Regions from separate parts of the Amycolatopsis sp. NPDC059021 genome, predicted to be linked through region 1. Evidence: riboswitches for the same ligand, from Rfam matches in the RefSeq annotation. Region 1 holds a riboswitch; each other region holds the start of a gene.
The links. Region 1 has a riboswitch for S-adenosylmethionine ahead of ACFWX1_RS05375 (methionine ABC transporter ATP-binding protein). Riboswitches for the same ligand answer to the same signal wherever they lie in the genome.
Positions count from the first base shown of each region.

Region 2: linked by a shared signal. The riboswitch ahead of ACFWX1_RS37850 (aminotransferase class V-fold PLP-dependent enzyme) and the one ahead of ACFWX1_RS05375 (methionine ABC transporter ATP-binding protein) in region 1 are both predicted to bind S-adenosylmethionine.
Region 3: linked by a shared signal. The riboswitch ahead of thrC (threonine synthase) and the one ahead of ACFWX1_RS05375 (methionine ABC transporter ATP-binding protein) in region 1 are both predicted to bind S-adenosylmethionine.

Region 1 covers NZ_JBHYIQ010000006.1:155,825-165,513, reverse strand. The annotation lists gene rsmA (16S rRNA (adenine(1518)-N(6)/adenine(1519)-N(6))-dimethyltransferase RsmA) at 278-1,174, shown strand; SAM riboswitch class I at 1,291-1,381, shown strand; gene ACFWX1_RS05375 (methionine ABC transporter ATP-binding protein) at 1,598-2,608, shown strand; gene ACFWX1_RS05370 (4-(cytidine 5'-diphospho)-2-C-methyl-D-erythritol kinase) at 2,760-3,725, shown strand; gene ACFWX1_RS05365 (ATP-binding cassette domain-containing protein) at 3,824-5,620, shown strand; gene ACFWX1_RS05360 (fatty acyl-AMP ligase) at 5,675-7,360, shown strand; gene ACFWX1_RS05355 (DivIVA domain-containing protein) at 7,482-7,808, opposite strand; gene ACFWX1_RS05350 (DivIVA domain-containing protein) at 7,808-8,182, opposite strand; gene ACFWX1_RS05345 (DivIVA domain-containing protein) at 8,387-8,659, opposite strand; gene pth (aminoacyl-tRNA hydrolase) at 8,681-9,274, opposite strand; gene ACFWX1_RS05335 (50S ribosomal protein L25/general stress protein Ctc) at 9,286-9,689, opposite strand, start outside.
Region 2 covers NZ_JBHYIQ010000095.1:1,287-10,975, forward strand. The annotation lists gene ACFWX1_RS37835 (RluA family pseudouridine synthase) at 1-424, opposite strand, end outside; gene lspA (signal peptidase II) at 421-963, opposite strand; gene ACFWX1_RS37845 (hypothetical protein) at 1,111-1,746, opposite strand; gene ACFWX1_RS37850 (aminotransferase class V-fold PLP-dependent enzyme) at 1,853-3,214, opposite strand; SAM riboswitch class IV at 3,254-3,368, opposite strand; gene ACFWX1_RS37855 (M23 family metallopeptidase) at 3,463-4,152, opposite strand; gene ACFWX1_RS37860 (potassium/proton antiporter) at 4,297-5,775, opposite strand; gene ACFWX1_RS37865 (ArsR/SmtB family transcription factor) at 5,883-6,578, opposite strand; gene ACFWX1_RS37870 (hypothetical protein) at 6,657-7,166, opposite strand; gene ACFWX1_RS37875 (winged helix-turn-helix transcriptional regulator) at 7,261-7,752, shown strand; gene ACFWX1_RS37880 (penicillin-binding transpeptidase domain-containing protein) at 7,989-9,677, opposite strand.
Region 3 covers NZ_JBHYIQ010000034.1:38,783-48,471, forward strand. The annotation lists gene ACFWX1_RS21165 (helix-hairpin-helix domain-containing protein) at 1-250, shown strand, start outside; gene ACFWX1_RS21170 (ComEC/Rec2 family competence protein) at 247-2,646, shown strand; gene thrC (threonine synthase) at 2,654-3,919, opposite strand; SAM riboswitch class I at 3,933-4,067, opposite strand; gene holA (DNA polymerase III subunit delta) at 4,203-5,183, shown strand; gene rpsT (30S ribosomal protein S20) at 5,245-5,505, opposite strand; gene ACFWX1_RS21190 (DMT family transporter) at 5,879-6,748, shown strand; gene ACFWX1_RS21195 (VOC family protein) at 6,772-7,149, shown strand; gene ACFWX1_RS21200 (class I SAM-dependent methyltransferase) at 7,146-7,760, opposite strand; gene lepA (translation elongation factor 4) at 7,877-9,689, shown strand, end outside.

The DNA of each region.
Region 1 (9,689 bases):
CCCTTTTGGGCCCTTACACGGTGGCCCCCGTGGGTTCCGCGACAGCCAAAGCCGAGAGGAACGGGCTGGGTGACATGATGAAGGCGGCTGTCACGTTCGCTGTGACGAAGTGACGCTCGCCGCACCAATGGTCGTGAGTGGCCATCTGTGGGGGCGCCCGCAACCGAGGGACGCCCTTGGTGCGTTCACTGCACCGGGGGCGTCCCTCGGCGCGGCCAACGCACCGAAGGCGTCCCTCGGCACGCCCCCGCCCACCCACGCTGGGTACGATCTGCCGGTGGTGGAACTGCTTGGCCCTGCCGAGATCAGGGGGCTCGCGGCCGAGCTGGACGTCCGGCCGACGAAGAAGCTCGGCCAGAACTTCGTGCACGACCCGAACACCGTCCGGCGCATCGTCGAACTCGCCGGGGTCGGGGCGGGCGACGTCGTCCTCGAGGTCGGGCCGGGGCTCGGCTCGCTGACCCTCGGCCTGCTCGGCGCCGGCGCCGAGGTGATCGCCGTAGAGATCGACCCGGTGCTCGCCGGGCGCCTGCCCGCGACGGTCGCCGAGCGTGGCCCGGAGGCCGCCGGGCAGCTCACCGTCGTCGGCGCCGACGCGCTCCGCGTCAAGGCCGCGGACCTGCCCGCCGAGCCGGTCGCGCTCGTCGCGAACCTCCCCTACAACGTCGCGGTGCCCGTCGTGCTGCACCTGCTCGCCGAACTGCCGTCGCTGACGCGCGGGCTCGTCATGGTGCAGACCGAGGTCGCCGACCGGATGGCCGCGGGGCCCGGCAGCCGCATCTACGGCGTGCCCAGCGTCAAGCTCGCGTGGTACGGCCGCGCCCGCAAGGTGGCCGCCGTGCCGCGAGCCGTGTTCTGGCCGGTGCCGAACGTGGATTCCGCGCTGGTTTCCTTCGAACGTGCGCAATTCTCCTTCGAGAACAAGAAATCCGGCACCGAAGAGTCCATTGTGGACAAAGAAGCGCTGTTCGGTGTCGTGGACGCCGCGTTTGCACAGCGGCGGAAAACGCTGCGCGCGGCACTGGCGGGCTGGGCGGGCTCCGCGGACCGGGCGGGCGCCGTGCTCGCTGCCGCCGGGATCGATCCCCGGACCCGGGGTGAACAGCTTGACGTCGGGGACTTCGCGCGTATCGTCGCGGCAGCGGGGCGCGCGCCCCGGTCGTCCGGTGCGTGACGGCGTTATCGCAGCTTGCTGAAGTCCGGCCCCGATCCCGAGGTCTGGGCACGGCCAGTCGTGTGATCTGTGCCTATGGGCTTGCGTTCAATCCCTGGGATCGGTTTTACTCGAAGCGTCCATCCCGAGCGACTGAGAGACCTGGCTCGCCGAAGTCGCAGCAACCACCCTCCCCGGGGCAGGTGCTACCGCCAGGACCGATGGAGGCCACGTCCATGAAGAGGGTTGCCCGCCCGCTCCTGCTCACCAGGCGGCGCGTAGTCGATGAAGGTCGCCGCACGGTCTGTGCGTGTCGACGCTCCACCGTTCTCGCCTGAGTTCTGCCGCCTGAATTTCTTTTCGTGAGCACCGTCCATTTCGGACGGTCAACTGGTGAACGGTCGCGCGCGCCTGGGGGTGCTGCGCCCTGCTTCTGGAGCTTTCGTGATCACTGTCGAAAACCTGACCAAGTCCTTTCCCCACAACGGAAATCCGGTCGTCGCGCTACGGGACGTGAGCGTCGACGTGCAGGCCGGGTCCCTCTTCGGCGTCGTCGGCCCGGCCGGCTCGGGCAAGTCCACGCTCGCCCGCTGCATCGCGCTGCAGGAGCGTCCCGACCGGGGCGTGGTCCGGCTCGACGGCCTCAACACCGGCACGCTCGACGGCAGGCGGCTGCGGGAGATCCGGCGTCAGCTCGGCGTGGTCGGCACCAAGCCGGAGCTGATCGCCGAGCGGACCATCGCCGGCAACATCGCCACCCCGCTGGAACAGCTGGGCGTCGACGGCCCGCAGCGCCGCAGCCGCGTGGGCACCCTGCTCGACCTGGTCGGGCTCACCCCCCGCGCGGCCCAGCGCCCGGCCGAGCTGACCGAGGGCCAGCTGCGCCGCGTCGCCGTCGCGAAAGCGCTCGCGGCGAGCCCGTCCGTCCTGCTGGCCGACGACCCGACCGCGGGCGTCGACAGCGACGAGGCCGGGGCCGTGCTGACCGTCCTCGACCGCGCCAGGGCCGAGCTGGGCGTCACCATCGTGGTCACCACCCCGGACGCGACCGTGGTGCGGCGCGTGTGCGACGACGTCGCCGTGCTGGAGGACGGCGCCGTGATCGAACGCGGCACCGTGCTGGACCTGATCTCCGACCCGGCCAGCCGCACCGCGCAGACGCTGCTGCCCGCGATCGAGACCACCCGCACACAGGCCGCGCGCTACGACCGCTCGGTCGATGTCGTCCTGATCGGCTTCGCGTCGGTCGGCGCCCTGCTGCCCGAGGCGGCGAGCCGCTTCGACGTCGAACTCGCCACCATCGGCGGCGGGCTCACCCGCATCGGGGACACCCCGGTGGGCCGGTTCCGGCTCGGTGTCCGCGGTGAGCGGTCGGACGCGGCGCTGGCCTGGATCGCCGAGCGCGGCGGCCGGGTCACGCACACGACCCGGGGCCCGCAGGGCGTCGCCGCCTGATCACCTGCACCCGTATGGAGCGTGGGGCCACTGCGAGGGAGCTGGAGTCCCTCGAGGAGGCCCCCACGGACCTTTTCGTTACGGGGCCGCCGAGCGTGTCGTGCGTTCTCCTTCCGCGAGCGTTCCGGGCGAGGCCACGTAGGCTTGGCATGTGCTCGCCGTTGTACCGCCCCCAGTGACCGTTCGCGTTCCCGCCAAGGTCAATCTGCACCTTTCGGTGTCCGACCTGCGCGAGGACGGCTATCACGAGCTGGTCACCGTCTTCCAGGCGCTGTCGCTGACCGACGAGGTGACCGTCATGGCCACCGACGAGCCCGGGATCGAGGTCTACGGCGAGGGTGAGGGCTCGGTGCCCACCGGCGCCGCCAACCTCGCGTGGCGCGCGGCCCAGGCACTGGCCGCGTACGCCGGGAAGCCGGGGGCCGAGGCGAAGGTCCGCATCGTGCTCCGCAAGGGCATCCCGGTCGCGGGCGGGATGGCCGGGGGCAGCGCCGACGCGGCGGCCACCCTCGTCGGGCTGGCCTCGCTGTGGAAGCTGGACGTCACCCGCGACGAGCTGGCCGAGATCGCGGCCAAACTCGGCAGCGACGTCCCGTTCGCGCTCTACGGCGGCACCGCGCTGGGCACCGGCCGCGGCGAGCAGCTCGTGCCGGTGCTGGCGCGGCACACGTTCCACTGGGTGCTGGCCTTCGACCAGCGCGGCCTGTCGACGCCGCGGGTGTTCGGCGAGCTGGACCGGCTCCGGGCCGAGGGCAAGCCGCCGCGCATCGGCTCGCACACACCGGTGGTCGAGGCGCTGGCCTCGGGCGATCCGCGGCAGCTCGCCCTGCTGCTCGGCAACGACCTCCAGGCGGCCGCGGTGTCCCTGCGGCCGGGCCTGCGGCGGACGCTGCGGGCCGGGGTCAACGCCGGAGCGCTCGCGGGCACGGTGTCCGGTTCGGGGCCGACGTGCGCGTTCCTGTGCGCCGACGCGCAGTCCGCGGTCGAGGTCGCGGCCGAGCTGTCCGGTGCCGGGGTGTGCCGCACGGTGCGGGTCGCGCACGGCCCCGTCCCCGGCGCGCGACTGGTCGGCGGGGACGACGCCCCGCGGCCGGCGCCGCCGAGAGTGCACGCGTGAGACCTAGCGGGGTGTCCGGAGTGGACGTCCTTTGTGGATAGCGACGGCGCCTGCCGTCGGACGAGATTTTCGCGTAAGGGAAAGGATCGGCTGAGCGGATGGCCAACCTGGTCAACCTGGAGTCGGTGAGCAAGTCCTACGGGGTGCGCCCGCTGCTGGACGGGGTTTCCCTCGGTGTGGCCGAAGGGCAGCGCATCGGTGTCGTCGGCCTCAACGGGGGTGGCAAGACGACGCTGCTGGAGGTCCTCGCCGGGATCAGTGAGCCGGATTCCGGGCGGGTGAGCCAGGTCCGGGGCCTGCGGATGGCCGTGGTGACCCAGCGGACCGAACTCCCCGAGGGCAGCAGTGTCGGCGACGTCGTGCTCGCCCGCTACGGCGCCGAGCACGAATGGGCCGCCGACGCCCGCGTCCGCTCCATTGTGGACGGTCTGGGGATCACCGCGATCGGGCTGGACACCCCGACCGCGAACCTCTCCGGTGGCGAACGCCGCCGGGTGTCTCTCGCGGCCGCGCTGACCGGCGAGCTCGACCTCGTCGTGCTCGACGAGCCGACCAACCATCTCGACGTCGAAGGCGTGCGCTGGCTCGCCGATCACCTGCTGGCCCGCCGGATCGCGGTGGTCGTCGTGACCCACGACCGGTGGTTCCTGGACACTGTCGCCACGCTCACCTGGGAGGTCGCGGGCGGCCGCGTCGAGCAGTACGAAGGCGGTTACGCGGACTGGGTGTTCGCCCGTGCCGAGCGCGCGCGGCTGGCCGCGACGGCCGAGGAGAAGCGGAAGAACCTGGCACGCAAGGAACTCGCGTGGCTCCAGCGCGGTGCGAAGGCGCGGACGTCGAAGCCGCGGTACCGCATCGAAGCGGCCGAGGCGCTGATCTCCGATGTCCCGGAGCCGCGGGATTCGGTGGAACTGCTGGCCTTCGCCAAGCGCAGGCTCGGGAAAACCGTGCTGGAACTGGAAGACGTCACGCTCGGTGTCGGCGATCGGACGCTGCTGGACCACGTCACCTGGCGCGTCGGCCCCGGCGACCGCATCGGTCTCGTCGGCGTCAACGGTTCCGGGAAGACGACGCTGCTGAAGCTGCTCGGCGGCGACGTCGAACCGGAGACCGGCCGCCGGGTCGAGGGAAAGACCGTCCGGCTGGCACATCTCCGGCAGGAACTCGACGATCTGCCCGGTGACCTGCGGGTGCTCCAGGCGATCGAACAGGTCGCGAGCCGCGTCGTGTTCGGCAAACAGGAGATGTCGGCCTCGCAGTTGGGGGAGAAGCTCGGCTTCCCGGCCGCGCGGCAGTGGACGCCCGTCGAGGATCTCTCCGGCGGGGAACGGCGGCGGCTGCAGCTGTGCCGGCTGCTGATGGCCGAGCCGAACGTGCTGCTGCTGGACGAGCCGACCAACGACCTCGACATCGACACGCTGCAGCAGCTGGAGGACCTGCTCGACTCGTGGCCGGGCACGATGGTCGTCGTCTCGCACGACCGGTACCTGGTCGAGCGCGTCTGCGACACGACGGTCGCGTTGTTCGGCGACGGCAAGGTGACGCATCTGCCCGGCGGCATCGACGAGTACCTCACCCGCCGGGAGTCCGGCCGTGAAGGACTCCTTACCGGCACTGGACGCCGTGAAGGGGGCCTTCACGGCACGGCCGCGGAGGAGAAGGCGGCCGCGAAGAAGAGCGCGGCCGAGGTGCGGGCGGCGCAGAAGGAACTGGGGCGGCTCGAACGGAAGCTCGATCAGCTGCACGGCAAGGAGGAGAAGATCCTCGCGGTGCTCCTGGAGGCGGCGACCGACCCGGCGCGGCTGATGGAACTGAACACCGAGCTGAAGGCCGTGCAGGCGGAGATCGGCGACGTCGAGGCCCGCTGGCTGGAGACATCGGAAACGCTCGAATAGCGGATTGCCGCGTTGGCGGGCGGGTCGTGACACGCAGACAGTAATCTGCATCGCATGAGTCGGTTCGTGGACACGCTCGTCGCCACTGCGGCGGGGCGGGGTCAGCAGCGCGGGATGGTCACCGGGGAGCCCAAGGAGCCCGTCCGGCGGACCTGGGCGGAAATCCACCGGCAGGCGCTGAAGGTCGCCGGTGGGCTGGTCGAAGGCGGGATGAAGCCGGGCAGCGCGGTCGCCGTGCTCGCCGCCGCGCCCGCGCTGATCGCGCCGACCGTGCAGGCGGTGTGGCTGGCCGGCGGCAGCGTCACGATGCTGCATCAGCCGACGCCGAGGACCGACCTCGCCGAATGGGCCGCCGACACCGTCCGCGTGCTGCGCATGATCGGCTCCGACCTGGTGCTGCTGGGCGAACCGTTCGACCAGCTGGCGCCGGTGCTCACCGAGCACGGCATCGGGTTCCGGTTGATCACCGACCTCGCGGACGCGCAGCCGCTCGACGCGGTGGTGCCCACGCAGGAGTCCGACACCGCGCTGCTGCAGCTGACCAGCGGCTCGACCGCCGATCCCAAGGCCGTCCGCATCACCTACGGCAACCTGTATTCGAACGTGAAGGCCATGGTCGACCGCGCGGAGTTCGACTTCGACGTCGATGTGATGGTCTCGTGGCTGCCGACCTTCCACGACATGGGCATGGTCGGCTTCCTGACCGTGCCGATGACCTTCGGCGTCGAACTGGTCAAGATCACCCCGGTCGAGTTCCTCGGCGGGCCGCTGATCTGGCCCGAGCTGATCAGCAAGTACAACGGGACCACGACCGCGGCGCCGAACTTCGCCTACGCCATCGTCGGGCGGCGGATGGCGCGTGTGGAGGACGACAACGCCTACGACCTGTCGAAGCTGCGGATCGCGCTCAACGGCGCCGAACCCATCGACGAGACCGCCGTGCAGACCTTTGTGGACGCCGGGGCGCGGTTCAAGATGCCCGCGGAATGCGTTTTCCCGGCCTACGGCATGGCCGAGGCGACGCTGGCGGTGTCCTTCGCGCCGCTGTTCACCGGGCTGACGCTCGACGTCGTCGAGGCCGACGCGCTGGAGGCGGACAACCGCGCCGTGCCGGTGCCCGAGAGCGACCCGCGGCGCGGCACCGACGACGTGCGTTCGTTCGCGGTGCTCGGCCGCCCGCTCGACGGGCTCGAAGCGGAGATCGTGGACGACAAGGGAAACCGGCTCGGGGAACGCGAAGTCGGCGAGATCCGGCTGCGCGGCGAGGCCGTGACCCCGGGCTACCTGACCATGGACGGTCCACTCGCGACACAGGACGCCGAGGGCTGGCTCGACACCGGCGATCTGGGGTATCTGGTCGACGGGCAGATCGTGATCTGCGGGCGCCGCAAGGACGTCATCATCATGGGCGGCCGGAACCTGTACCCGACCGACATCGAGCGGGCGGCGACCTCGGTCGAGGGCGTGCGTGCCGGAAACGCTGTCGCGGTGCGGCTCGACGCGGGCAGCAGGCGCGAACGGTTCGCCGTCGTCGTCGAATCGAAGCTCGCCGGCGATCCCGAAGCCGAGAAGTCACTGTCCAAAGAGGTCGCGGCCCGTGTGCGCGACGCCGTCGACATGCGCCCGTTCGCCGTGGTCGTGCTCCCCGCCGGGAGCCTGCCGAAGACGCCGTCGGGCAAGGTCAAGCGCGCCGCCACCGCGGTCCAGTACGCCGACCGCATCGCCAAGAACGCCGAGTAACCGTACCCGGAACGCCATCTCGCGTACCCGGACGGTCGGCCGGCGTACCCGGACAGTCGGTTCGCCGACCGACCCGCTAGGTACGCGAACCGACCGCCTGGGTACGCGAGTTCGCCGTTCGTCAGCGGCGCCAGAAGCCCCGGCGGCTGTGGGTGTGCTCCAGCGGCGGCGCGATGTGGAAGGTCCCGCTCCCGCTGTTGTCGGCGAGAGTGGTTTCGCAGAGCCGCAGGAAGGCGTCGACGGCGGCGTGGTCGTAGCCGCGCTTGGACAGTGGCGCCTTGCTGAACGCGACGTCGTGGACATCGACGGCGGTGAGGTCGTCGTCGCCGTCCAGTGTCGCGGCGATCCGCTCCAGAAAGGCGTCGACCTGGGGTTCGTAGTAGCCGCGGGTGCCGAGCGGGGCGCGGTCGAACTGGATGGTCCGCGCCTCGATCGCCGTCACGGCCATTACCGCTCCTTGATGCGCTCGGCGGGCTCCTCCAGTGCTTCGAGGGCTTCGGGGGCGGCTCGCTCGTCGGTCGCCTCGTCCTGGACACGGGCGAGGGGCACCCCGGGAACGCGCCGCCCGGTTTCGGCGACCAGTTGCTGTTCGACCTCGTCGAGGAATTCGTCGACCTCGCGCTCGTCGTAGCCGCGCTTGCCGATCAGCGGCCGCGAGAACATCACGTGGTGGACCTCGGCCGCGGTCAGGTCGTCCTCCTCGGCGAATGTCTTCGCGATACGCCGGATGAACGCGTCGACCTCGTGTTTGGCATAGCCGCGGCGGCCGATCGGGGCGTTACCGAAGGTGACCTCGGCGAGGTCTTCGGCGGTGAACGACATGGGACTCTCTCTCCGATTGAGGGGTGGGTTACGGATTCCCGTAGTCCGTCCTAAACCCTTGAAGAGTTCCCCGAAAGACCTCGTCCGACTCCTCACCCCGATCAGGCGGCCAACAATCGCCCATCGAGTGAGCCGGGACTACCGAACGCGCTGTGTCACACATCACAGAATGATTACGTGGGCTGCCACCAGCGGCGACGTGGTTCAGCCGCCGGGCGGTGGCGCGTCCTGGCGGCGCCAGAGCTCTTCCTCGACGTCATCGAGGAAGGCGTCGACCTGGCGCATGTGATAGGCGCGCATACCCAGCGGGGGCTTGCTGAACTCGACGTTGTGCACGTCCCACGGGGTCAGCGTGTTCCGGCCCGCCAGTGCCTGCGCGACGAGGTCGAGGAACGCGTCGACCTCGTCCTCGTTGTAGCCCCTCCTGCCGAAGGGCGGCTTGCCGAAGCTGACCTCCCGGACTTCATCGGGGGTCATGACTCCAGGTTGCCAGCTTCCTCAGCCCGCGTGGAAGGCGTTCTGCGCGGCGGCCAGACCGGCCGAGACGAGCGCCTCCACCGCGTCGGCGCACCGGTCGACCTCGAACGGGAGCTCCTTGCGCTCCACCGTCGAGAAGTCCTTGAGCACGAAATCGGCCGGATCCTGGCGGCCGGGCGGGCGGCCGATGCCGAAGCGGACCCGGTAGTAGTCACGGGTGCCCAGCGATTTCGTGATGGACCGCAGGCCGTTGTGGCCGTTGTCCCCACCGCCCAGCTTCAGCTTCAGCGCGCCGAAATCGACGTCCAGTTCGTCGTGCACCACGACGACACCGGAGGGCGGGACCTTGTAGAACCGGGCGGCGCCGACGACCACGCCACCGGAGAGGTTCATGTACGAACGCGGTTTGACCAGCACGACCCGGGAGCCGGCCAGCCTGCCCTCGAGCACCTCGGCGCCGCTCTTGTGGGCCTTGAACTTGGCGCCGATCCGCGAGGCCAGCTCGTCGAGCACCATGAACCCGACATTGTGCCGGTTTCCGGCGTACTGCGGCCCGGGATTGCCGAGGCCGGCGAGCAGTACCAGCTCGCCGGCCCCCGGCACGTCTTCACTCACAGATAAGGACCTTATTCTGCGGCTTCTTCGGCGGCGGCCTCTTCGCCGCCCTCGTCCTCGGACTCGGTGGCGCGGGCCTCGTTCACCGCGACGACGAGCGCCTCGGCGTCGGTGATCAGCGTGGCGCCCTGCGGCAGGGTGACCTGCGAGGCGAGGATCTGGGAGCCGGCCTCGACGCCCTCGACCGAGACCTCGACCTGCTCGGGGATGTGCAGGGCCTCGACCTCGACCTGCAGGGTGTCGAGGTCCTGGGTGACCAGGGTGCCCGGGGCGGGCGTGCCGGTGACGACGACCGGGACGTCGACGGTGACCTTCTCGCCGCGCTTGACGACCAGCAGGTCGACGTGCTCGATGTAGTTCTTCAGCGGGTGGACCACGATGGTCTTGGTCAGCGCGAGCTCGCTGGAGCCCTCCA
Region 2 (9,689 bases), on a different contig from region 1:
TCCCCGCGTCGAGCCGGTGCACGACACCCTGGCGCTCGGCGGCGCCCGACGTCGAAATCCGCAGGCCCGCCGCCGCCAGGCCGCCGACCACGGTCGGGCCCGCCCAGCCGGGGCTCGGGTGCGCGGCGACGCCGACGGGCTTCGCGACGACGACGATGTCCTCGTCGTCGTGCAGGATCCGCATGCCCTCGACCGGTTCGGCGACGACCTCGATCGGCCGTTCCGGATCGGGCAGTGTCACTTCCAGGAGCCCGCCCGCGGTGAGGCGGTCCGACTTCCCGGCAGGACGCCCGTCCAGCAGCACATCGCCCGACTCGGCGAGTTCCGCGACGACCGTGCGGGACAGCCCCAGCAGTTTCGCGAGCCCGGCGTCGACACGCATGCCGTCGAGCCCGTCCGGGACGGGCAGCATCCGCGCGCTCACGCCTGTTCCCCGGCGCTTTCGGCGGCGGCCTTCTTCTTGTCCTTCGTCGACGTCCCGTCGTAATCCTTGCCCAGCAACGACAACAGCACGATCAGCACGCCGCCGACGCAGATCGAGGAGTCGGCGATGTTGAAGATGGCCCAGCCCTGGCCGTTCGGGGCGAAGGCGGAGATGAAGTCGACGACGTGGCCCTGCAACGGGCCGGGCGCGCGGAAGATCCGGTCGGTCAGGTTGCCCAGTGCCCCGGCGAGCACCAGGCCGAGCCCGATCGCCCAGCCCACCGAGCGCAGCCGCCGGGACAGCCACACGATCGCGACGACGACCGCCGCCGCGACCAGCGCGAGCACCCACGTCATGCCGGTGGCCATGGAGAACGCCGCGCCGGGGTTGCGCACCAGCTGCAGGTAGACGAGCCCGCCGAGGACCCGGACCGGCTCCTTGCCCTCCAGGTTCGCCGCGGCGAGGTTCTTGGTGACCAGGTCGATCACCCAGATCACCACCGCGACGGCGAACACGATGGCCACCGTGCGCCTCGGCAACGCCTTCGACGGGCCCGTCTCGTCCGGCTCGGAAACCGCGGATTCGCTGGTCACGGCCGGATCCGGCGGGAGGTCCGCTGCCGGGGTCGTCTCGGGTTCGGACGGGGAGGACTCGGTGCTCACCGGTCCATTGTCCACGGCACGCGTTCAGTCCGTGTCGGCGGCAGGCTCCGGACGTCCCCGCCGCGGCCCGGCGAGCGCCGCGAACGCCCCGGCCAGCAGCGCCACGGCCGAGACCAGGGCCCCGGCGATGCCCGGCAGGAACACCACGGCGGCCAGCACGAACACCGCCGTCACCACCAGCACGAGCACGCTGCGCTCGAACCAGGCGAGCAGGACGAGGCCGAGGGTCGCGATCATCGGGCCCCGCACGTCGGCGTCCAGGCGGAACTGCCAGAACCCGACGAGGTCGAGCAGCGGTACGGCGACGAGCGCGCCGAGCGTGAGCAGCACGAACCGGCCGGTGCGCGGCGGGCTGCCCGCGCGCCGGGCCAGGACGAAGTACCAGGCCGCGACGCCGAGGACGGCCGCCACCAGCACCCACAGCCAGCCCGCCCCGACACTCGCGAACGCGTAGGACGGCGGCGAGTCCACATAGGCGAACCACCCTGTCGACGTCTCGGCGCCGATCCCGAAGAGTCCGCCGCTCACCGGGTTTCTCCGCGAAGACATGCTGACGCCGAACCGCGAGCTCGCGCTCAGCAGTGCCGCCGCGACCAGGAGCAGCTGCGCGAATCCCAGCAGCGCCAAGGGAAACCAGTACCGTGGCCGCGCGTTCGCCATCGCGCCACGATAGCGGATCACCCGTGAGCTGAAGGGGACTTTCCGTGCATGGGATGCGACGAAAGTCCCCTTCAGCTCACGTCACGAGAGGAAAGTCCCCTTCAGCTCAGGCGCAGAACGGGGGCAGTTCGCGCGGATCGCCGACCGGCGCCCAGCGGCCGTCCTGCTTCGCGTACTCCCAGCGGGCACCACGCGCGACGATCTGGCGCAGCGCGAGCACGAGCCGGTCGACGTGTTCGGTGGTGCTGCCGAGACCGAGGCTGACCCGCACCGCCTGCTGACCCGCTCCCCCGGCGACGCCGATGAGCCGCTTGGTCGCGACGTGCGCGCAGAAGGCGCCGTCGCGGACGCCGATGCCGTACTCGGCCGAAAGCACCGCGGCCAGCCAGCCGGGCTCGAAGCCGTCGACCACGAAGCTCACCGTGCCGACGCGGTCCACCGGCGCGTCGAATAGCCGCAGTTCGGCGCAGCCCGGGATCGCGGCGAGCCCCTTGCGCAGCCGGGCCAGCAGGACCTCTTCGTGCGCGCCGACGGCGTCCCAGTGGGCGGCGAGCTGTTCGCACGCGACGCCGAGGGCGTACACGCCGACGGTGTTGGGCGAACCGGCCTCGTGCCGTTCCGGTCCGGCGTTCCAGACGACGCCGAGGTCGTCGGCCTCGCCCGTGACGAGCTTGGTCGCGCCGCCACCGGCGAGATACGGCTGGGCGGCACGGAGCCAGTCCGCGCGGCCGATGAGCGCACCGGCACCGAACGGCGCATACAGCTTGTGGCCGGACAGCGCGACGTAGTCGACATCCAGTTCCCGCAAGGAAATCCGGCGATGCGGGGCCAGCTGGGCGGCGTCGAGCGCGATCCGGGCGCCGTGGCGGCGGGCCACCGCCGCGATCTCCGCGACGGGCAGCAGCTCACCGGTCACATTGGACGCTCCGGTGACGACCACCAATCGGGGCCCCTGCGGGCATTCCGCGAGCGCTTCGTCCACAGCGGACACTGCGGCGAGCCGGGTGCGTGGCGTCGGAATCCGGCGGACGTTCGGGCCCCGCCACGGCAGCAGCGCGGCGTGGTGCTCGGTGTCGAAGACGACCACCGAGGTGTGCTTGGGCAGGCTGCGGGCGAGCAGGTTGAAGGAATCGGTGGTGTTGCGGGTGAACACCACGGTGTCGGTCGAACGCGCGTCGGCGAACCGGCGCAGGATGTCGCGCGTGCGCTCGTAAAGCCGCGTCGAGACCTGCGAGGCGAACCCGGCGCCGCGGTGCACGCTCGCGTACCAGGGCAGGAACTCGTCCACCGCGCGGCGCACGGCGTCCAGACAGGGCGCGCTCGCGGCGTGGTCGAGGTTCGCGTAGCCGATCTCGCCGCCGGTGACGAGCGGAACGCTCAGCCCGGCACCCGCGACCGCCGGGATTCCTTGCGGCGCAACGGTAACGGTGGTTTCGGTGGTGTTCTGACGATCGACGGCGAGTGTCATCGGGTGCCTCCTCGGCGGTCCGGGGGACCCCCGGCGAGGGGCCCGCGCTTGCCCGCCGCACCTCGCGACAGGCCCGGTCCTCACCCGGGGCACCCCACCGCGGTTGGAGGGTTGCCGGCCAGCAAGCCGGGGCTTAGCGCTGGCACTCATGACCTGACGACGAAGATAGCCGACACCGCGTGCGCCGATCCAGTCCCATCCGGGTGACTGAGACGGCCGTCACTCTCCGGAATTGCGGTCATTGCGGTCTACGCCGTCACCCGGAAGCGGCCCGGCAGCCGGACGACCGACTGGTCGGTCAGGTGCGTCGCCGTCCCCTCGTACTGCTCGGCGCCCGCCGCGAACCGCCATCCGCCCAGCTCCTTGCCGTCGATCGGCTCGCCGAGCGCGGCGGCCAGTTCGCCGGAGACCTCGGCGTAGGACAGCCCGCTCCAGTTCCCGCGAGCGCGCCAATCCCTTGCGTCGCCGGGATTCCCGGACGCCGTCGTGGCGGGCAGCGTCCAGAGCGTGAAGTGGACATGGGCACCGGTGGTGCTGCCGCCGCAGGGCAGGGCGTTGCCGGTGGAACCGAGGACGGCGCCGGGCGCGACCCGCTGTCCGTCGGCGACCTGGATGTTCTCCATGTGGTAGTACCCGGTGCGCCAGCCGCCGTCGTGGTCGATGGTCACCCAGTCACCCCCAGCGCAGTGCTGCAGATGCACGGTCCCGGCCAGCGGGGCACGGACGGTCTTGTCGGCCGGGCTGAAGTCGATGGCGTTCTTCACGCCGCTGCCACCGTCGTCGGAGTGGATCCCGGCCGAATACACGAGCTGGCCCGCCGCGAACGGCAGGGCGAAGGCGGGAAACGTGTCCGCGGCGGAGGCCGCGGGGGCCAGGAGCAACGCTCCGGCGGTCGTCGCGGCGGCGAAGCCGGCCCAGCGCGCACTCAGTTTCAGCATCACCGTGTGTACTCCTTAGCCCGAGAAGCTCACCCATTCGAGGTAGACGATGCGAGCGCACATTAGCCCGAAAGGGTGCGTCAGGGGAACACACGGTGGAAAGATCTACGGAAAACTACCAACCATCGAGGCCGGTTTTGTGAGCTAGCGGCCGGATTCGCCCTTCCAGCGGGCCAGGCGGCCTGCCCGGTCCACGGCCCGCAACCGGCGCTCCGTGGCACTCCTGGCCCGTTCGGTGGTCACCACCAGTAGCTGGTCGTGCTCCTGGAGGCGGCTGGTCTTCTCGGGCGTGAACCCGGCGCCGTCGCGCACCACGAGGCTGACCGTCGCGCCGGCCGGCAGCCGCAGCTCCGAGAGGTACACGCCGTGCAGCCGCGATCCGGCCTGGATACGGACCTGCAGCAGCTCGGCGCCCATTTCGTCGAGCGGCGCGGAGTCGACCTCGACCTCGTGCGGTTCGGTGTGCCGGGCCAGCCCGAGCACCCGCGCGAGCGGGCTCAGCGTCGCGCCCTGCACCAGGGTCAGCACGATGACCAGCACGAACACCGCGTCCACCAGCCGTTGCGCGCCCGGCACGCCCTGGGAAAGCGGGATCATCGCGAGCACGATCGGCACCGCGCCGCGCAGGCCGGCCCACGACAGGAACACCTGTTCCCACCACGGCACGCGGAACGGGAGCATCGACAGCAGGACCGAAAGCGGGCGCGCGAGCAGCAGGACGACAGCGCCCGCCACGAGCCCCGGCACCAGCGTTTCCAGCAGCCTGCTCGGCGAGGCGAACAGGCCGAGCAGCACGAACAGCCCGATCTGGGCGAGCCAGCCGAGGCCTTCGGCGAAGGACAGCGTGTCGGATCGGTGCGGCAGCCGGGAATTGCCCAGCACCAGCCCGGCGACGTACGTCGCGAGCAGGCCGGAGGCGTGCGCGAGCTGCCCGCTGGAGAACGCCAGGACGCACACCGACACCGTGGCGAGCGGATACAGGCCGGTGGCGGGCAGCGCCGCCCTGCGCAGCGCCAGCGCCCCGAGCCAGCCGAGCAGCAGGCCGATCACCAGCCCGGCGCCCAGCTCGTAGATCACCAGCAGCGGCAGCGTCCAGTCCACTGTGGACCCGGTGGCCAGCACGACGACGGCGATGTAGGCGGGCGCGTCGTTGAGGCCGGATTCCAGCTCCAGCATGCCGACCAGCCGTTTGCCGACCCCGGCGTTGCGCAGCACGGAGAACACGGCGGCCGCGTCGGTGGAGGCGAGCACCGCGCCCCACAACAGCGCGAGCCGCCAGTCGAGGCCGAGCAGCCAGTGCACCGCGCTGCCGGTGACCGCCACGCTCGCCACGACGGCCAAAGTGGACAGTGCGATTCCGGGCCCCAGCGCGGGTTTCACCGCCTGCCACCGCGTGGTGAGCCCGCCCTCGGTGAGGATCAGCACCAGCGCGGCGATGCCGAGCGACTGCGTCAGCTCGGGATTCTCGAAGCGGATGCCGAACCCGGCTTCGCCCAGCAGGACACCGATCCCCAAGTACAGCAGGAGCGAGGGCAGTCCGAGCCGGACGGACAGGCGCACCGCCACCACGGAGGCGAGCAGCACGATCCCGCCGACGCCGAGCAGCACGGGAAGCTGATCCATGTCGCCTCCCTTCCCGGTCGCCGTGGGCTCTCAGGATAAGGAGGCGGGGTGCTCACACGATCGTGTACCGACACCGAGTGGCACTCACCCGATGTGTTAAAGAAACATCAAAATACCGGCTCTTCCAGCGTGTCGAGGTCGACACCGAGCGTCGCGAACGGTTCGGCCGCGGCGGGCAGCACCCGCATCGCGCGTGCCTGGTGACCACGTTCGACCCAGCCCGCCGCCAGTGCCCGTTCCAGCAGCGCGGCGGGCGCGCCGCCGCCGAGGTGTTCGCGGCGCTCCGTCCAATCCAGACAGTCACGCAGCAGCGGCCGCCGCCTGCCACTGGGGAGATCCACCCCCAGCTCCGCCAGCACGTCGTGCCCGTGAGCGGTGAGGGTGAGCCCCGATCCGGTGTCGACCAGCCCGCGCGCGATCATCCCGTTGCGCAGCGCGACGCCGAGCTTCCCGGCCAGGTGGTCGTAGCAGGTGCGGGCGAACCCGAGCTTGCGGACGCGCACCGAGGAGCGCAGGCCGGTGATCGGGCGGCGATCGGCGTGCTGCGCGAGATGTTCGATCAGCTCCGCCACCCGCGGGTCGGCGATGCGGACGTAGGCGTGCCTCCCCTGTTTCACCCGCGCGACGAACCCGGTTTCCTCCAGCCGGGTGACATGCTCACTCGCCGTCGACACCGCGATCCGCGCGGCCGCGGCCAGCTCGCCGACGGTCCACGCGCGGCCGTCCAGCAACGCCAGGCACATCGTCGCCCTGCTCGGGTCGGCGAGCACCGCGGCCACCTCGGCCAGTGCGATGGTCTCCATGTCCCCACCGTAGAAGGCGGATCGTTCGGGCGCGGCCGAACGATCCGCGCGCTGCCGCCGGACGGCTCGGGGACCGGATCAGCGAGAGCGGTCCGGAAGCTGGGCACGTTCGGCGCGGCTGGCGAGGATGCGCTCGGCGGCGAGTTCGGCCGCCCGCTCGGCATCGTCGCCGGTGAGCCGGCCGAGGATGCGCTTCAAGGGCCTGATCTCGCCGGAGCCACCCCAGTGCCCCTCGGGGATTTCCGTGGGGAACACCCAGATCCGGCCGGGGTCGCGTGGCCACGCGCCGTCCTCGGCATCGAGGATCGCCTCGGTGACCTCGCGCACGACACCCGCCCGCTTGCCGGCGTCCAGCTGTCCCTCCGGGACGGACGGGACCACCTTGTAGCGCGGCGCGTCCGCGGGCGCGCCACCGACGTAGACGGCGGCCGGGCGATGCAGGAACACCCAGGAGACCGAGCGCGTGACCGGATCGGCGGGATCGAACCCTTCGTGCCGGATGAGGATCTCCGTGATCCGGTTCAGCAGCGCCGTTTCCCGGTCGGCCGCGAAGGTTCCCTCGGGAATGTAGACGTCCAGCATCGGCATGTCGGCCGCTCCTTGGTTTATTTTTTAAACTCAGCCGGGCGAACGCTAGGCCCGCTGAGTGGAGATTGTCAACTCAGGGGGTAAGGTGGCGGCCATGGACCCGGCCCGGCGCATCGACCCCGTCAACTGTTCGGTGGCACGCGCACTGTCGGTCGTCGGAGAGCGCTGGTCACTGCTGATCGTCCGGGAGGCCCTCGACGGCGCGAGCCGGTTCAGCGACTTCCGCGACCGCCTGGGCATCGCCAGCAACCTGCTCGCCACCCGGCTCGACAACCTGGTCGAAGCCGGTGTGCTGCACCGCATCCCGTACCAGGAGCCGGGGGCCCGGCAGCGCTACGAGTACCGGCTCACCGAGCGTGGCCTCGACCTGCGGCCGACCCTGGTGGCCTTGCTGGAATGGGGCGACAAGTACCTTGCCGGCCCGGAAGGTCCCTCGGTGGTGGTCCGCCACCGCACCGACGACGACCACGCCTGCGAGGAACCGGTCCGCATCGTGCTGGAATGCGCGGCGGGGCACACCCAGCTACCGCCGTCCGCGATCCACCGCACCCCGGGCCCCGCCGCCCGCTTCGTGGATTCGGCCTGAATCCGCCGTCCGGTGTCGCGAACGACGCGGACGAGACACTCAACGTCCCGAACGCGTCGTTCAGGACACTTCGAGGCCCCCTTGCCGTACATCCTAGGCGGCGGGACCGACAGAAGCGGGCGGCCGGAAACCACCGCCGCCCCCTATCGCGACGTGCTGTCAAGGCCACCTTGTGGGCGTCTGACGCCCGTAAGGTGGCCTTGACGGCATTCCGGGGCCAGGCTCCCGGGTGGGCGCTAGTGGATGGCGTTGAGGAACTTCGCGGCGAGGGAGACAGCCGGGTTCGAGTCGTTCGCGCCTTCCAGCAGGACGGCGAAGGCGACGTCGCCGCGGTAGCCGACGAACCAGCCGTTGGCCTGGCCGTCGGCGCCGAACTCCGCGGTACCGGTCTTGCCGTGGACCTGCCCCGCCCCTGCCGCCGCCTTCCCGGTACCGGTGGTGACGACCTCCCGCATCATCGACCGCACCGCGCCCAGCACCCCGGCGGACGGCGGCGAGTACGGCTTGGCGACCGTGGTGTCCAGCCCGTGCCACAGCTTCGGCGTCACGGCCTTGCCCGACGCGGCCGTCGCGGCCATCAGCGCCGCGCCGAACGGGCTGACCTGCACGTCCCCCTGCCCGATGCCGTCCTCGACCAGCCGGTCGTTCCCGGTGGCAGACACCACCTTCCCGGCCTCGGTCTGCAGGCCGGGGATGTCGAAGTCGGCGTTGAGCCCGTACTGGTCGGCGGCCTTGACCAGCCCGTCCGCGGGCAACCGCGAGGCCAGCCTGCCGAACGTCGTGTTGCACGAGAACGCGAACGCCTGGTGCAACGGGATCGTGCCCTTGTCGAAGCGGTTCTCGTTGGGGATCGTCCGGGTCCCGATCTGGTCACTGCCGGGGCACGGCAACGCCGTGTCGGCGGTCGCGAGGCCCTGTTCGAGCGCGGCGGTGGCCGTCACGATCTTGAAGATCGAGCCCGGCGCGTACAACCCGCTGAACGCCTTCGGCTCGGTACCCGCCGCCGCGTTCTGCGCCACCGCGAGCAGATCACCGGTGGACGGCTGGAGCACGACCATGATCGCCTTGCCCTGGTAACCGTCCACAGCGGACTGTGCGGCGTTCTGCGTCGCGACGCTCAGCGACGCGGTGAGCGGTTTGCCGTCGCTGCCCTCGTCCTGGCCGTACAGCGTTTCGAGGTTCTTGCCCGACGCGTCGGCCCGCTGGACGGCGAACCCGTCCGCCTTCGCCGTCGTGGCCTGCGCCGCGAAGGCGCTTTGCAGCAGCGGCGCCGGATTGCCCTCGGCGGGCTTGTTCCCCGCCTGCCCCGCCATCACCAGCGGCTTGCCGTCCCGGTCGACCACCGCGGGCCGGTCCGCGGGACCGGTCGCGGCGACCAGCCGCTGCCCCTGCTCCAGCTTCGGATGCAGCAACGCGGGGACCCAGTGCAGCCGCCAGCCCTGCGCGGCCTTCGTCAGCTCGAACGGGACGTCGTAGGTCCAGGTCTTCCCCGGCCGCAGTGTCCACGTCATGGCGAACGTGCCGCCGGTCTTCGCCGCCCCCGCCGGGGTCGGATCGAGCCTGCTCAACGTCGCCGTGGTCTTGGCAGGCATCAGCGCGTTGCGCGCGTCCCGCAAGGCGACCGCGGCCGCCGCCGGATCGTCGGTCAGCGCGCCCGCGGCGTCCGGATTGGCCTCGGCGAGGTCCTGCAGGTACTCCGTCACCACCGCCGTCGGGTCGACCGCCACCGGGCCCGCCGTCCCCGAGGGTGCCGCGTCGCTCGCCGGCGCCTCGTTCCCACTGGTCAAGACCACTACCCCGGCCGTGACGATGGCGACCACCCCTACCGCGCCGCCGATCAGCACCCCGCGTCTTCTGGCAGGACCCACTTTCCACCCCTCCCCTTTTTCGCGCGACCCCCGCGCACGATCGCCCAGCTTGCCCATGGTTGACCAACA
Region 3 (9,689 bases), on a different contig from region 1:
GGTCGGTGTCCCGGCGCCGGCGGCGGCCGGGCCCGGTGGAGCGGGGGCGCCACCGGGCAAGGTCGATCTCAACGCGGCCACGGCCGATCAGCTCGACACGCTGCCGGGCGTCGGCGCCGTGATGGCCCGCCGGATCGTCGAATGGCGCACCCGGCACGGCGGGTTCGCCAGTGTCGAGCAACTTCGCGACGTCGAAGGCATTGGCGAAGCGAAGTTCTCGAAGATCCGGGAGCAGGTGAGCGTCGGATGAGCGCGGGGCCCGGTACTCCGGAGACGCGGCAGCCGTTGCCGTGGTGGCGTGCGCAGGATCCTCGGCTCGTCCCGGCCGCGCTGGCGGTGTGGGGCGTGACGCTGGCGGCCCTGCTCGGTACGTGGTGGGCGGCGGTGGCCGGGGGAGCGGTCACCGCGCTCGCGGGCGCGGTGGTGTGCTGGCGCCGCCCGTCCTGGCGAGCTTCGGCGGGTGCGTTGCTGGTGCTCGGGCTGGCGCTCGCGGGCCCGACAGCGCTGCGTGTTCGCGACGCGGAACAGGATCCGTTGCGCGCGGCCGCCGCCCATGGGGCTCCGGCCGTGCTGCGAGTGGTGCTCACCGAACGTCCGAAACCGGTTCGCTCGGCCGGATACGCCGACCGCCAGGCCGGTGCCCGTTCGGTCGTGCTTCCCGCCGAGGTGACCTCCGCGCAAGTCGCGGGGCGGCCCGCCGAGAGCACCGGACGTGTCTTGCTGCTCGCCCCGGTCACGCCGTGGTCGGGCATGCTGCCCGGTCAGGCCGTGACGGTCTCCGGGCAACTGGGGCCCGCGCGGGGCGCGGAACTGACCGTCGCGGTGCTGTCGGTGCGCGGGCCGCCCGGCGATCCTGGCACCGCACCGTGGTGGCAGCGGGCCGCCGAGTCCTTGCGTGCGGGGCTGCACCGGCTGTGCGCGAGCCTCCCGGAAGAACCCGCCGGTCTCCTGCCCGGTCTGGTCGTCGGGGACACGAGCGCGTTGCCGCCACGAGTCGAGCACGAGTTCGTCGCCGCGGGGATGTCCCATCTCACGGCCGTCAGCGGCGGGAATCTCGCGATCGTCTGCGGTGCGGTGCTGCTCCTGCTGCGCGTGCTGCGGATCGGGCCGCGGGCCTCGGCGATCGCGGCCGGGCTGTGCCTGGCCGGGTTCCTCGTGCTCGCGGGTCCGGAGCCGAGCGTGCTCCGGGCCGGGGTCATGGGCGCGGTCGGCCTGCTCGCACTGGCGCTGGGCAGACGGGGCTCTGCCTTGCCCGCGCTGGCCTTTGCGGTCTATGCGCTGGTGATCTGGGATCCGGCGATGGCGGTCGACTTCGGCTTCGCGCTCTCGGTGCTGGCCACGGCCGGGCTGGTTCTGCTGGCGCCGCGCTGGGCGGACGCGATGGTGCGCCGGGGTGTTCCGGCGGGCTACGCCGAGGGGCTGGCCGTTCCGCTCGCGGCGTTCGTGGTCACCGCGCCGGTGCTGGCGGGTATGGCGGGTTCGGTGAGCCTGGTGTCGGTACTGACGAACGTGCTCGCGGCGCCGGTGGTGGCCCCGGCCACCGTGTTCGGAGTACTCGCCACCGTGGTGGGCCCGTGGTGGCCCGGCGCCGGGAACGTGCTGGTCCACCTGGCCGATCCGGAGGCACGCTGGCTGATCCTCGTGGCGCGGCACGGCGCGCGGGCACCGGGTGCCGTCCTGGACTGGCCCGGCGGCTGGTGGGGCGGCCTGCTGGCGGCGGGCCTGCTCGCCGTCCTGGTGGTGACATTGCGGCTGCGCCGGATCCGGGTGCTGGTGACGGTGGTGCTCGCCGTGGTGCTGCTGGTGTTCGTCCCGGTCCGGGTGCTCGCCCCGGCCTGGCCGCCGGATTCGTGGGCGATGGTCGAATGCGATGTGGGCCAGGGGGACGCGTTGGTGCTGGCGACGGCGGAGCGCGGCCGGGCGGTGGTCGTCGACACCGGGCCCGAACCCGGCCCGGTCGACGAGTGCCTGCGGCGGCTCGACGTCGACCGCGTGCCGCTGATCGTGCTGAGCCATCTGCACGCCGACCATCTCGGCGGGCTGGTGTCGGTGTTCGAGGGCAGAACGGTGGGTGCGGTGGCGGTCGGGCCTGGCCGGGCGCCGGGCTGGGCTTGGCGGCAGGTCGCGGAGGAGGCCGGGCGCCAGGGCGTACCGCTGCTGGAGCTGACCATCGGGCAGCGGCTGGAGTGGCCGGGGCTGTCCCTCGAGGTGCTCGGGCCGCGGTACGTACCCGCGCGGTCGGCCGCCGAGCAGGACGGGACGATGGTCAACAACAGCTCGGTCGTGCTGCGCGCGGGCACCCCGGCCGGGCGCGTGCTCCTGACCGGCGACGTGGAATTGGCCGCGCAGGCCGATTTGCTGGCCGGGGGAGCGGATCTGCGGGCGGAGGTCTTGAAGGTCCCCCACCACGGGTCGCGGTATTCGCTGCCGGACTTCCTCGCGGCCGTCGCGCCCCGCGTCGCGATGGCCAGTGTGGGCGCGGGAAATCGCTACGGCCACCCCAGTAAGTCCACTGTGGACGCTCTGATCGCGTTGGGGGCCTTGGTGACCCGCACCGATATCGACGGCGACACCGCGGTGGTCCCGGACGGCGGCGGTCCGGCGGTCTCCCGCCGGGGCGAGCCGCGTGGCCCGCCCCGGCGGTGAGCCGGCGTCAGTAGCCGAGGGCCTCGCGCACGGCGGCGGCGGACGGCGGGACGGTCGCCTTGGGGCCGATGTGGTTCTCGACGGCGTCGAGCGTCTTGAGGCCGTCACCGGTGATCAGCAGGACGGTCTCGGCGTCCGGGTCGAGCTTGCCGGTTTCGATGAGCTTCTTCGCCGTGGCGACGGTGACCCCGCCCGCCGTCTCGGTGAAGATGCCCTCGGTGCGGGCCAGCAGCCGGATGCCCTCGACGACCTCTTCGTCGCTCACGTCCTCGATCGCGCCGTTGGTGCGGTTGACCACGTCGAGCACGTAGGGGCCGTCGGCGGGGTTGCCGATCGCCAGCGAGCGCGCGATGGTGTCCGGCCTGACCGGCTGGACGACGTCGTGCCCGGCGCGGAACGCGGCCGACACGGGCGAGCAGCCGGTGGCCTGGGCGCCGAACACCTTGTACGGGCTGGCTTCCACCAGTCCGAGCTGGCCGAGCTCGCGGAAGCCCTTGTCCACCTTGGTCAGCTGGGAGCCGGAGGCGATCGGCACGACGATCTGCTCGGGCAGCCGCCAGCCGAGCTGCTCGGCGACCTCGAAGGCCAGCGTCTTCGAGCCCTCCGAGTAGTACGGGCGGACGTTCACGTTCACGAACGCCCAGCTCTCGTGCTCGGCGGCGAGTTCGGTGGCGAGGCGGTTGACGTCGTCGTAGTTGCCGTCGACGGCGATCAGCGCGCCGTCGTACACCGCGGTCGTGAGGATCTTGGCGCGCTCCAGCGTCTTCGGGATCAGCACGACGGACTGCCAGCCCGCGCGGGCGGCCGCGGCGGCGACGGCGTTGGCGAGGTTCCCGGTCGAGGGACAACACAGCACCTCGAACCCGAACTCGCGGGCGGCCGCCAGCGCGACGGCGACGACCCGGTCCTTGAAGGAGTGGGTCGGGTTGCCGGTGTCGTCCTTGACCCAGATCCGCTTGACCCCCAGCGCCTTCGCCAGCCGGTCGGCCCGGATCAGCCGGGTGGCGCCGGGCTCGGTGTTGGGGATCTCCTCGACGTTGGAGGGAACCGGGAGGAGTTTCTTGTAGCGCCAGATGTTCTTCGGGCCGGCTTCGATGTCCTCGCGCCGGACCCGGCCGAAGTCGTAGGCGACCTCGAGCGGCGAGAAGTCTTCGGCGGAGACGAATTCGGGAGCGAGCGGCTGCCGGTGACCCTCTTCCTTCGACACCAGTTCGACGGCCGGGCCCAGGTCCGGGGTCTTGGTGGTGGAGGTCGTGCCGAGGGTTGCGGTCATCGCGAGGTTCCTTTCCTCATCTGTCCCGCCGAGGCGGGCCGGAATTGGCACCGTGTTCGTCAGCTACCCCGCGATCGCGGGATGACAGGCTTTGACGCCGGTTGCCGGGGCTTCGTCGGGCCGTTCCCTCTGCCCCTCTGGATGAGCGGTATTCGGTTGTCGGCGCGCCGCGCGGGCGCCGCCTCGGGACACACCGTACGGCATCCTGATCGGCTCGTGCCACGGTGGGCGCGCCGGTGTCACCGGAGCGGGCGTGTCGCGGGGCGGGTGAGAGGATCGGGGGGTGACCGCGCAAGCCACCGCCACCGCACCGCTGCATCTCGTGCTCGGTGAGGAAGAACTGCTCATCGAACGGGCCGTCCGCGCCGCCCTGGACGCCGCCAAGGCGGCCGATCCGACCGCCGACATGACCAGGATGCGGGTGTCGGAACTCACAGCGCCCGAGCTCGCCGAACTGGTGAGCCCCTCGCTGTTCAGCGAGGGCCGCGTGATCGTCCTCGAAGCGGCGCAGGACATCTCGCAGGAGCTGTCCGACGCCGTGCTGTCCTACCTCAAGGCCCCCGCCGACGGGATCGTGCTGGTCGTCGTGCACACCGGGGGCGGCAGGAGCAAGGCGGCGAAGGCGCTGCCCGCCGCCTTGCGCAAGGCCGGGGCCCAGATCACCGAATGCGCCAAGCTGACGAAGGCCGCCGACCGGGAGTCGTTCGTCCGCAACGAAGTCCGCCGGGCGGGCGGCAAGATCGACGGCGCCGGGGTGCTCGCGCTGATCGACGCCGTCGGCTCGGATCTGCGGGAGCTGTCGTCGGCGGCGACACAGCTGGTCGCGGACTCCGGCGGCGTCGTCGACGAGCAGGCCGTGCGCCGGTACCACCGGGGCCGCGCCGACGTCACGGGCTTCGCCGTCGCGGAGAAGGCGGTGGCGGGGGACAGGGCGGCCGCGCTGGAGCAGTTGCGCTGGGCGATGCAGCTGGGGGTGCCGCATGTGCTCGTCGCCGACGCGCTCGCCGACGCCGTCCGCACCATCGCCAGGGTCTCGGCGGCCGGGCGGGGCAACCCGAACCAGATGGCCGGGGAACTCGGGATGCCGCCGTGGAAGGTGCGCAAGGCGCAGGGCCAGTCGCGGGGCTGGAACTCCGACGGCCTCGCCACCGCGATGCGGGTCGTCGCTCGGCTCAACTCCGAGGTCAAGGGTGCCGCGGCGAGCCCGGACTACGCACTGGAGCGCGCGGTGAACGAGGTCGTCGCCGCCAAGGGCGACCGCTGAGGCGAAGACACGCGAAAGGCCCCGGCGACCGAGGTCGCCGGGGCCTTTGCGGAGAGCGGGCTCAGATGTTGTTCGCGCGCTTGGCCATCGCGGACTTCTTGTTCGCGGCCTGGTTGGCGTGGATGACGCCCTTGGTGACGGCCTTGTCCAGCTTCTTGGCGGCCTCGCGCTGCAGCTCGACGGCCTTGGCCTTGTCCCCGGACTCGGCGGCCTCGCGGAACTTGCGGATCGCGGTCTTCACCGAGGACCGGATCGCCTGGTTGCGCTGACGCGCCTTCTCGTTGGTGGTGATGCGCTTGATCTGCGACTTGATGTTGGCCATGGTGGCGCTCCTGTTCGTACTCGGTGAGTTCGCTGCCGCGTCGCTGGATAACTCTGTGGCCCCGGCCACCCTCGCGGGCGGTGCGCGGGTTTCCTCCATGACGGAATGCCGCACGGCAACGAACGGCAAGCCTAACAGCCTGCTCCGACGGCCTCGCGAGGGCCTCGACGTGATCGCTTACGCGTACTACGGTGGGTGGAGTCAGTGCCTAGGGTTCCGCCATCGGCCCGCACCTGCGGGAGAACACAACGAGGGCTGGTGGGACAGGTCCGAGCGGCACCATCGGCGGCTCAGGAGCCCGCCGTTCATCTGACGGGACAAAAGCCTGGAGGACCTGAGGTTTTCGCGTGCGCGAAAACCCCGAAAGGGTCCGATGAACGCCACCGCGCTGTCCCTCGTCCTCGTCGCCGCCGTCGTGCACGCCGTGTGGAACCTCGCCGCCAAGCGGGTCGGCTACGGCGGCGCCCGCTTCGTGTTCCTCTACTACAGCGTTTCGGCCGTCGCGCTCCTCCCGGTCACGATCGCCGTCCTCGCCGTGGAAAACGAACGTCCACAGTGGACATGGCTGCTGGCCGCGGCGGTCACCGCGCTGCTGCACGTCGGGTACGGCGTCGTCCTGCAACGGGGTTACGTCGTCGGCGATCTTTCGGTGGTCTACCCGCTCGCGCGGGGCACCGGGCCGCTGCTCTCGGTCATCGCGGCGGTCGTGCTGCTCGGCGAACGGCCGGGCTGGCTCGGGCTCGCCGGCGCGCTGCTGGTGATCGCCGGGGTGCTGGTGATCAGCACCGGGCGCCGGGACGGGGAGACCGATCCGCGGGCCCGCCGGGCCGGGATCGGCTACGGACTGCTCACCGGCGCGTTCATCGCGGGCTACACGCTGTGGGACGCGCACGCGGTGACCGGCCTCGCCGTCCCGCCGATCGTCTACTTCGCGGTCGGCTCGGTCATGGAGAGCCTGCTGCTGATGCCCTACGCCCTCGCCGACCGGCCGATGATCGGCAAGCTCTGGCGTGAGCACAAGCGTGAGGCGCTGCTGGTCGGGTTGCTGTCCCCGGTCGCGTATCTCCTGGTGCTCTACGCGCTGCGGATCGCCCCGGTCAGCCTGGTCGCCCCCGCGCGCGAGCTGAGCATCGTGCTCGGCGGGCTGGCCGCCTGGCTCGTGCTCGGCGAGGCGAACGCGGTGCGCAGGCTGGTCGGTTCCGTGGTCGTGCTGTCCGGTATCGCCGCGATTGCGGTGGCCTGATCTTCCCGGTAGGGATTGAGCCCATGGAAGTGCTGAGCAGCCGGATTCTCATCCATCCGCGGGATCTCGAGGCGTCCACCGCGTTCTACCGCGACACCCTCGGCCTGGCGATCGACAAGGAGTTCCCCGGCGGCACGGTGTTCTTCCTCGGCCACGGCTCGCTGGAGATCGTCGGCAGTGCGAGCACCGGGCCGAGCCCGGACGTCGCGCTGTGGATCCAGGTGCGTGATCTGCCCGCCACGCTCGCCGGCCTCGCCACCCGCGGGGTGACGCCGGTGCGGGAGGCCCGCCGGGAGCCGTGGGGCCTGGACGAGGCGTGGATCGCCGACCCCGACGGCACCCGCATCGTCCTGGTCGAGGTGCCCGCCGGGCATCCGCTGCGCACCGATCCCCGGAGCTAGCGCGCGGGCTTGACGGCGCGGAGCTGCGCGGCCAGCGCGGTGAAGCCCGGCGGCTGCCAGGTCCAGGTCTGGAGGTCGGTGAACCCGGCGGACCCGGCCTCGCGGGCGAGGACGTGCCGGGACACGGGCAGCCACTTCTCGTGGGCGGAGACCAGCAGCCTGCCGCCGGGACGCAGGACGCGGTACAGCTCGGCGAAGCCCGCGGCGCGGTCGGGCCACAGCTGGACGTTGTTCACGCTGAGCACCACGTCCAGCGATCCGCCGGGCTCCCCGGTGTCCGCGGCCGTGCCCTGGCGCAGTTCGGCGCGGTCGCCGCAGCGCTGGTGGCACAGCGCCAGCATGCCCGGCGACGGATCGACGCCGACCGCGCGCCGGGCGAGCTTCGCCACGTCGTCCAGGCCGACGCCGGGACCGGGCCCGACCACCAGTACGGACTCGTCCGGTTCGATCTTCGCGAGTGCGGCCATCCGGTGCTCGGTCGGTGCGTTGCCGTGTGCCATGACCAGGCCACCGAGGCGGCCGAGCAGACCGCGGGGATGGCCGAACGTGCGGTCCAGCAGACCGGCGGGGGCCGGTCCGGGGGCGGGCACGGGCGAGGGGGAAGTGCTCATACTTCGAGGGCACCACGCCCCGTCGCGGCTCGCATCGGGGATGACCCCCACCCGCACCCGGAGCTCCATGGGACCATAGGGGTGGCCATCCCCGACCTTTCCCGAGGATCACACGAGTGAGCACGTTCGCGGACACGACTTTCACCTCACCGGAGCTCATCCGGAACTTCTGCATCATCGCCCACATCGACCACGGAAAGTCGACGCTGGCGGATCGGATGCTGCAGCTCACCGGGGTGGTCGAAGCGCGGGCGATGCGCGCTCAGTACCTCGACCGCATGGACATCGAGCGCGAGCGCGGCATCACGATCAAGGCGCAGAACGTGCGCCTGCCGTGGCAGGTCGACGGCCAGGACCACGTCCTGCACATGATCGACACCCCCGGCCACGTCGACTTCACCTACGAGGTCTCCCGCGCGCTCGAGGCGTGCGAGGGCGCGATCCTGCTGGTCGACGCCGCGCAGGGGATCGAGGCGCAGACACTGGCCAACCTGTACCTGGCGCTGGAGAACAACCTCCAGATCATCCCGGTGCTGAACAAGATCGACCTGCCCTCGGCCGATCCGGACAAGTATGCGGCCGAGATCGCGCACATCATCGGCTGCGAGCCCTCGGACGTGCTGCGGGTTTCGGCGAAGACCGGCGCGGGCGTCGGCGAGCTGCTCGACGAGGTCGTCCGCCAGGTCCCGCCGCCGCAGGGCGACGCCGACGCCCCGGCCCGCGCGATGATCTTCGACTCGGTGTACGACACCTACCGCGGCGTCGTCACCTACATCCGGGTGGTGGACGGCAGGATCACCCCGCGCGAGCGGATCCGGATGATGTCCACCAACGCCACCCACGAGCTGCTGGAAGTCGGCATCATCTCGCCGGAACCCAAGGCCAGCAAGGGACTCGGCGTCGGCGAGGTGGGCTACCTCATCACCGGCGTGAAGGACGTCCGCCAGTCGAAGGTCGGCGACACCGTGACCTCGGAGCGCAAGGGCGCCACCGAACCGCTCGCCGGGTACCGCGAGCCGAAGCCGATGGTCTACTCGGGGCTGTATCCGGTGGACGGCTCGGACTACCCCGAACTGCGCGAGGCGCTGGACAAGCTCCAGCTCAACGACGCCGCGCTCGACTACGAGCCGGAGACCTCGGTCGCGCTCGGATTCGGGTTCCGCTGCGGTTTCCTCGGCCTGCTGCACCTGGAGATCACCCGCGACCGGCTGGAGCGCGAGTTCGGCCTCGACCTGATCTCGACCGCGCCGAACGTCGTCTACCGCGTGGTGCTCGAGGACGGCACCGAGGTCACCGTGACCAATCCGTCGGACTGGCCGACCGGGCTCAAGATCTCCGAGGTGCACGAGCCGGTCAGCAAGGTGAGCATCCTCGCGCCGTCGGAGTTCGTCGGCACCATCATGGAGCTGTGCCAGACCAAGCGCGGCGTCCTGCTCGGCATGGACTATCTGTCCGAGGAGCGGGTCGAGCTGCGCTACAACCTGCCGCTCGCGGAGATCATCTTCGACTTCTTCGACACGCTCAAGTCGCGCACCCGCGGCTACGCTTCGCTGGACTACGAGGAGGCGGGCGAGCAGATCGCCGATCTGGTCAAGGTCGACATCCTGCTGCAGGGCGAAACCGTCGACGCGTTTTCCGCGATCGTGCACAAGGACGCCGCGTACAACTACGGAAACCGGATGGCGACCCGGCTGCGCGAACTGATTCCGCGCCAGCAGTTCGAGGTGCCCATCCAGGCGGCGATCGGCTCGCGGATCATCGCCCGGGAGACCATTCGCGCGATCCGCAAGGACGTGCTCGCGAAATGCTACGGCGGTGACATCTCGCGGAAGCGGAAGCTGCTGGAAAAGCAGAAGGAAGGCAAGAAGCGGATGAAGACCGTCGGCCGGGTCGAGGTCCCGCAGGAGGCCTTCGTGGCCGCACTGTCCA